2 regions of the Viridibacillus sp. NPDC093762 genome follow, and region 2 is predicted to be linked to the other one. Evidence: riboswitches for the same ligand, from Rfam matches in the RefSeq annotation. Region 2 holds a riboswitch; the other holds the start of a gene.
The links. Region 2 has a riboswitch for thiamine pyrophosphate ahead of tenA (thiaminase II). Riboswitches for the same ligand answer to the same signal wherever they lie in the genome.

Region 1: linked by a shared signal. The riboswitch ahead of ACQKM9_RS00750 (ABC transporter substrate-binding protein) and the one ahead of tenA (thiaminase II) in region 2 are both predicted to bind thiamine pyrophosphate.

Annotation. Positions count from the first base shown of each region.
Region 1 is NZ_JBNNUK010000001.1:167,015-171,210, forward strand. Features, by position in the region: gene ACQKM9_RS00730 (S8 family serine peptidase) at 1-24, shown strand, start outside; gene ACQKM9_RS00735 (hypothetical protein) at 144-473, shown strand; gene ACQKM9_RS00740 (hypothetical protein) at 656-2,119, shown strand; gene ACQKM9_RS00745 (hypothetical protein) at 2,199-2,399, shown strand; TPP riboswitch at 2,426-2,535, shown strand; gene ACQKM9_RS00750 (ABC transporter substrate-binding protein) at 2,640-3,632, shown strand; gene ACQKM9_RS00755 (thiamine-binding protein) at 3,646-3,939, shown strand; gene ACQKM9_RS00760 (ABC transporter permease) at 3,936-4,196, shown strand, end outside.
Region 2 is NZ_JBNNUK010000008.1:79,874-84,069, reverse strand. Features, by position in the region: gene ACQKM9_RS11975 (putative RNA methyltransferase) at 1-214, opposite strand, end outside; gene ACQKM9_RS11970 (MATE family efflux transporter) at 442-1,812, opposite strand; TPP riboswitch at 1,981-2,085, shown strand; gene tenA (thiaminase II) at 2,183-2,872, shown strand; gene thiM (hydroxyethylthiazole kinase) at 2,872-3,681, shown strand; gene thiD (bifunctional hydroxymethylpyrimidine kinase/phosphomethylpyrimidine kinase) at 3,678-4,196, shown strand, end outside.

The DNA of each region.
Region 1 (4,196 bases), on a different contig from region 2:
CTATATATCAATGTGGAGAAATAAACGCTTTTGAGTAATGAACCCCCTATCTCTTTTGAGAAGGGGGTTTCTAACGTCTAAACGAAAAATGCATTTGCTTTAGCAATGGCATGCTAGAGGAACATAAAAAGAAGGGAAAAGTAATGAAAAACACTTTTTTTAATCACTATTTTGGACCATTTTACACTCTCATACATATCCTACAAAGAATGAATAGAAAAAGGAGTGAAATTGAATGGTTCAACCTTTTCATGGAGGACAGTGGCAACGCGAAAGTTCTAATTTCTGGCGGGGACAGCAGTGGAATCAAGGTAACGACTGGCGCCACGGTCAAAACTGGTTCCCAGGTCAGCAATGGAATCAATGGAATCAATGGCAACCGTGGAATCCTTGGAATCAATGGAATCAATGGAATCCATGGAATCCATGGAATCAATGGAATCCATGGCACCATGGGCACCGTTGGTAATTAATTAGAACGAGTATAGTCACACATAGATTTCACATATATTTAATACGACTATCAAGCATCCCCTGATTCGATTGAGTCAGGGGATATTATTATGTCTCAGAGGTAAAACACTTTAGAAGTGCAATGGGGATGCAAATTATCTAACAGGAGCACGCATATAATTGATTGAAAGGTGGGGGGATATTGAAAGAATATGCAGATACAATGATGAGATTTTTACCTTCTACGGCAACTATTTTACAAGTACAACAACCGGAAAAAAGGCCAGCAATACTGCTAGCAGATATAGATGGAGATCATATTGAAGAGATGATCGGAGCGTACAACTATCAAGGTCAAAATTATATAAAGATATTAAAAAAAAACCATAATGAATGGGTTCCAATAGCAGACATTAAAGGAAGCGGATATGGAATAACGAATTTAGTGGCTGTGCCATTAGTTAACAAAAATATAAATACATTAATTGTAGGTTGGCAAATAGGCAGTATATGGTCGAAGTTAGACCTACTGCAATGGACAAACAAAGGTTTTATTCATATACCAACGAATAATATGGTCTATAGTAAGTTGCAAGTTGAAGATATGCCGAGTACCCAAAATTCAGACGGAAAATATGAGCTAGCTATTTGGGTTCACGATACGGGTGATGCCTATAAAATAGCCGTCTATCGTTTTAATGGTATGAGACTTGTCAAAGCAAAGGATGTGTACCCATATTATTTCAAAAAAGTAGAAGCGTACTATAAGAATCTATTGAAAAATAATGATTATCCTTTTTATTGGTCCTATTTATCGGATGCTCAGATGAAGGCGGGAGATTTAGAACAGGCACTTATTTCAATTGATAAAACGTTGTCATTTAATTCACCATACCCATCTAAAGAAACCCTACTAGAAAAGAGAAGGCAAATCTTAAATAAGTTGAAGCAACACCAAGTAATCGCCCAAATCGTCATCGATAAAAAAAGAGGCGATGTTACGGGAGATGGCTTAATTGACACAATTCTTCTAACTGCTGAGAGAACTGAAGGAAGTCCATATTTAAAAAATATTACCTTAGTTGTTTTTAATGAAAAAACGAATTTTTATGAACAAATACCGTTAAAAGAAAATGCAGGTTATAATCCCACTATATCGCTCGGGGATTATACAGGAAATGATGTAGAAGACATTTTAGTTGTCATAGACTCAGGGGGAAGTGGTGGCATCATATTCGCATATATATTTGCATATGTGAATGGGGAAATGCGCCAAGTATTTGACTCGGATGCCTATAATGAACTTTCAAAATATGAAGTTAATTATTTGGATAATTACAAAGTTAGTGTTACTAGCTCCTACCCAGCGAAAAAGTATATCTTAGATCTAACTTATAAAGGGAAAGATTATTTGTCTGAAATTTATAATATAGACGGCACACTTAAAGCGCCAATTCAAGGGTGGGTGGATCCAATTAGCGGACTCTATCCTATAGATTACGCGCGTGATGGCAACTACGAATTTTTGGCATACCAAAAAATCGCGGGTAGATACCATGCAGATGGGTTGGGTTATGTAGAAACAATATTGAAATGGAATGGACATGAATTCGTTCCAGACCGCCAAACTGTATCGATTTTCGGTGAAGATTTACTAGCGAAATAATCTGTTTTTATATTAGCAGTTAGCAATTAGAGGGTGCTTAAGACGTGAATATTCTGCTAAATAACAAACACTCGAGTTAGTGCAACAAACACTCAAGTTAGCGCAACAAACACCGAAGTTAGCGCAACAAACACTCAAGTTAGCGCAACAAACACCGAAGTTAGCGCAACAAACACTCGAGTTACCTCAACAAACACAAAAACACCGCATTCCAAAATCTTACAACAACAATCCAAAACAATCATATCCAAATAAATATTGGAATCTTTTGTTTTTTTGATATAATAGGTGTGAAAGTTCATATGTGCAAGAATGTGGGGGGGCTGGTGTTGCCAGCTGAGAATGTATCCGATAGATGCTGACCCTTAGAACCTGATCTGGTTAACACCAGCGGAGGGAACATCAGCTAAAATCTCGAGTATCATTGAATTTTAGAGTGTATGTTAACGTCCGGAATAGTTCCGGGCGTTTTTCTTTTTGCATGGAACTTGTCAAAATAATATAGATGGAGGCAAGGGAAATGAAAAAATGTATGCTGCTGCTTGTAGCATTATTCGCTTTAGTTGGTTGCCAATCAAATGAGTCAAAAGGAAATGATAATGACTCGAAAAACGCATTAAAAAAAGTAACCGTCGTTTTAGATTGGACGCCAAATACAAATCATACTGGTTTGTATGTAGCAAAAGAACAAGGTTTTTTTAAAGAGCAAGGCTTGGATGTAGAGATCATTCAACCAGGTGAAACTGGAGCAGATCAACTAGTAGCTTCAGGAAAAGCCGAATTTGGTATCACAGCGCAAGAATCAATTACGCAAGCAAGAGTTCAAGGAGTCCCACTCGTGTCAATTGCAGCTATTATTCAACACAATACATCGGGCTTTGCATCCCCATTAGACAAAAATATTAAATCACCAAAAGATTTCGAAGGTAAAACATATGGAGGATGGGGTTCACCAATCGAAAAAGCTGTGCTTGATTCTCTTATGAAAATTGAAAACGCAGATAGTAAGAAGCTAGACATTATCAATGCAGGAGATGCAGACTTCTTTACAATGGTCAAAAAAGATGTAGATTTTGCATGGATTTACTATGCATGGACAGGTGTCGAAGCAGAACTGCGAGGAGAAAAGATAAATATGCTTTATTTAACAGACTATAGCGACAAGCTAGATTACTATACTCCAGTTCTTACAACAAATGAAAAAATGATCCAAAGAAATCCCGAAACAGTGAAAGCATTTACTAAAGCGACTTCACAAGGATATGAATTTGCTATAAAAGACCCAGAAGCGGCTGCAGATATCTTACTAAAAGCTGCCCCAGAATTAGATGCAGAGTTAGTTAAGAAAAGCCAACAATGGCTAGCTGACAAATATCAAGATGATGCAAAACAATGGGGAGAGCAGAAGCTTGAAGTTTGGAAAAACTATGCAAATTGGATGAGTGAAAATAACATATTAGAGGGTAAATTCAATCCTGAAAATGCGTTCACAAACGAATTTTTACCACAATAAGGAGGAGAAAGAAATGGCAAATTCATTAATCAGTGTACAAATTATTCCAAAAACAAAAACTTACGAGGATGTTATACCTTTTGTAGATGCAGCTATCAAAATTATCGACGATGCTGGTGTGAACTATGAAGTGCATCCACTTGAAACAACAATGGAAGGTGAACTTTCTGAACTACTAGAAATTATCAAAAAAATGAATGAAAAGATGATTGAACTAGGTAGTGTAAACGTCATTACTCAAGTGAAGATGCTTTATCAACCAACAGGTATCACACTTGGTACATTAACGGAGAAATACAGAAAATGAAATGGATACGTGAAAAAGGAGGAGCGATTTTTCTGCTCCTTTTCATTTTATGTTGTTGGGAATTGATTGTTCGCTTAAAAGAAGTTCCGGGTTGGTTGTTACCGGCTCCTACAGCCATATTTTCAGAGGCAATCAAAGCGATTCCTACTTTTTCAACCGATATTTTATCAACAACTCAGTTGGCAGTATTAGGACTTACAATTGGAAGCCTCGTAGGATTTATCATAGCGGTCTCCCTACATATGATGCCGAAAGTG
Region 2 (4,196 bases):
GCGCTTCAAATAAATCTTTGCCATACATTGAAGTCGCAGCATGCGTCATAAAATTTACATAGCCTTGCTTTGCAATATCGAAAGAATGTCGATTATCACAAACAACAATACAATCCTCAGTCACCATCATCTCATCCCCGCAAACTGGACAAGCGAACAGCGCATGATTCTCTCTCATATTATTAGCACTCTCTACTTTTCTCGGCAATGCCATGCCTAACACCTCGTTCATTAATCTTCTTTACCAAGTATACAAAACAAAGTGTTGGTTGGCTAAAGATAAAATATCAAGGGTCTTGCATAACATCTTGATAATAGGGATACTTACGAACAATGAGTAATCTTTTTATAATAAAAAAATCACTGATGACTTTATGCCATCAGCGATTAAATTCTCAAGTAATACTAATCTATCACTTGCAAAACTCACATCTAATCAATTTACTTCGTTTTATCAGGCGCAACGAGAGCATATCTTTCCCAGCGACGACTTTTCCATCTAAAGAAAACAAGAATAGCTCGGAACCATTCATCCGCTGCAATTGCCAACCATACACCTATTAGACCCATATCTAATTGGAATACAAGTAAATAGCCAAGTGGTAAGCTCATGCAAACCATTGAGAAAAATCCGATGACTAATGGATATTTAGCATCACCTGAAGCACGCAATGAATTAATAATCGTAATATTAAATGTACGTCCTGTTTCTAACAAAATACTACACATTAACACTGCCGCACCAATTTTTATAACCTCTGGATTATCAGTAAAGAGACGCATTAGCGGATAGCGGAAAATAACCACCACTGTGACCATCACTAGTGTAAATATAATCGCCCATTTCAGACTAACCCACAATTGTTTATACGCTGCATCCTTTTCATTGGCACCAACGTAACGGCCAACCATAATCGCAGTTCCTGTTCCAATCGCTATAGCAAATAAATAGGTGAACATTGAAATATTATAAGCGTATTGCCGAGCTGCTAGTGATTCTGCACCTAAATACGTCACGTAGTATAAAAAGACAATTTGACAACCTTGGTACATCACCTGCTCAAATGCAGATGGAAGCCCAATTTGCAAAATCTTACCGATGTATTCTTTTGATAATGAAACGTAGTATTGAAATTTAATACGTACCTCTAGCGCTTGATACAATAGCCAGAAGAATACTAATAGAGCCAAAACACGACTGACGACTGATGAAATTGCCGCACCTTGCACCCCTAGTTCAGGGAAGCCAAATTTACCGAAGATCAAAACATAGTTCCCTATTACATGAAAAATATTCATTCCAAGCGATACATACATAGTCTGTTTGGTCCAACCATGCACACGAATAATCGCTGCTAACGAGTTGATGATTGCTTGTAGGAAAATTGCTCCCCCAACAATGAATAAATATTTACTAGCATACTCAAGCACATCACCTTGTAAATTCATTGCAATCATAATATTTTTCGAGAAAATCACGAAAGCGATGCTCATTATTGAACCAATAACTAAATTCAAGGAAACGGCTAGTGCTGAAATTTTGGCTGCTTCCAAATAACGCTTAGACCCTAAATATTGAGCAACAACAATCGATGCCCCGTTTCCTATTACTTCTAATATTAAAATTGCTATATGAATATATTGATTGGCTGCTCCTACTCCTGATACTGCATCATCAGACAATGCGCTCAGCATAAATGTATCAGCAAGCCCCATTAACATAAATAAAAATACTTCTAAAAAAATCGGCCAAGTTAAATGAAATAAATTTAATTTCACTTCAGGCTCTTTCACTGTTGCCGTTGTGCCCATCTAAACACCTTGCTTCCCACTATCAAATTCAGATAATTTGTATCTTAACATAGAAATCAGCTCATATCTATGGCTTAATGCCATTTATTACAATCTATTTACTTTGCTTAATTACACCTTGCTAATTCCAATATTTATGTTATATTGATGTTGAAAACTAAATCGCTTTTTAACCACTAGGGGAGTCATATAATTGGCTGAGACGTAGAGTGCTACGGACCCTTGGAACCTGATCTGGCTCATACCAGCGGAGGGAAGTGGCGCTATCAGTCTATTTTGTTTTATTGAAAATGATTGCTCGCCGCCTACTGACACAGATCAGGGGGCGGCTTTTTGTTTTCAAAAACAAATGAACTTGGGGTGCATAAAGATGACATTTTGTGAAGAAGTAAGACAAGAGTGTAATGATTTATGGGAAGGTAGCTTTCAACATCCGTTTGTAAAATCATTAGCAGCAGGTACTTTACCACTCGATATTTTCCAATATTACGTACAACAAGATGCTTATTATTTAACCCACTTTGCAAAGGTGCAAGCACTAGGAGCAGTAAAGGCAAATGATTTACATACTACACAACGTTTTGCCAAACATGCTGAATCAACTTGTATTGCTGAATTGTCACTTCATGAACAATTTTTTACTATGTTGGAAATTACAGATGAAGAGTTTGCTGCATTTGAGCCCGCACCGACAGCATATGAATATGTATCTCATATGTATCGCGCTACAAACAATGGTGATTTAGCTGATACTCTCGCTGCAATACTTCCTTGTTACTGGCTTTACTATGAAATTGGCGACCGCCTAAAAGATTCAAAACCTAATCACCCTATTTATGATAAATGGATTCAAACATATGGCTCTGAGTGGTTCGGAGAATTAGTAGAAGAACAAATTAATCGCATGAATGACCTTGCCAAAGACTTACCCCCTGCACGTATTCAACAACTAAAAGAACATTTCCGTAAAAGTAGTTATTATGAATGGCATTTCTGGGAAATGGCTTGGACGAAACAACAATGGACAATTGGACATTACGAAAAGGAGCTGACTAAATAATGGATCAACAACCTTTCCTTGAAAAGTTACGTGGCGAAAAACCGCTAGTCCATAATATTGCCAATATCGTTGTTGCCAATTTCCAAGCTAATGGTCTCCTCGCACTAGGTGCTTCTCCTATGATGGCGGAGGGAATCGAGGAAGTAGCTGAAATGGCTGCTCTTGCAGACTGTACAGTTCTTAACATTGGTACACTCGATCAAGGAACTGTTTTATCCATTATTGAGGCAGGTAAAAGTGCCAATAAAAAAGGTATTCCTGTTGTTCTTGACCCAGTTGGCGTAGGTGCTAGTGTGTTTCGTAAGAAATCCGTGACAACCATTTTAAAGGAAGTCCAAGTTACGGCTATCCGCTGTAATGTAGGTGAACTTGCTACACTCGGTAATATCGAATGGCAATCAAGGGGAGCTGATGCTGGTGAAGGTCAAATAGATGTACAACTAACTGCTAAACAAGTTGCTAAACGGCTTAACTGTATTGTTGCAGTCACTGGGTTTGAGGATACCGTAACCGATGGCCAAACGACAATTCAAATTGATGGTGGGCATGACTTAATGCCACTAATTACAGGCTCCGGGTGCTTGCTTAGTGCGGTGACAGGTGCATTTCTTGCTGTTTCAGATGGCCATCATTTGCAAGCAACAGCTAATGCTCTATCATTTTACAAACAAGTTGGAGAAAGAGCTGCAAAAACAGCCATTGCTCCAGGCACTTTTGCAGTTGAAATGATTAACAGTTTATATTCTCTTACTTCAGAAGATTTACGTGACAATATGAAAATTGTAGAAAAAGAGGATATTCAAATATGACAAATGTTGCTATGACAATCGCAGGTTCTGATAGTGGTGGTGGAGCAGGTATTCAAGCAGATTTAAAAACATTTCAAGAACTTGGTACATTTGGTACATCTGCAATCACAGCAGTGACTTCACAAAATACACTAGGTGTTCACGACGTTTATGCCGTAGAAGTGAACAATGTAGTCAGCCAAATCAAAGCTGTCCTTGATGACTTCCAAGTAGGAGCTATTAAAACAGGGATGCTTTTTTCAGCAGAAATCATCCACGGAGTAGCTGAAACATTAAAAAGTTATGATCTACCAATGCTCGTTATTGATCCAGTCATGATTGCAAAAGGTGGTGCATCACTTCTATTAAATGAAGCTGTACACTCGATGAAAACTGAGCTACTACCACTTGCAACCATTATTACACCTAATATTCCTGAAGCTGAAGTACTCACAGGATTAACGATTCACTCAGATAGTGATGTAGAGAATGCTGCAAATCGGCTAATTACAATGGGCGCTCAAGCCGTTGTCTTA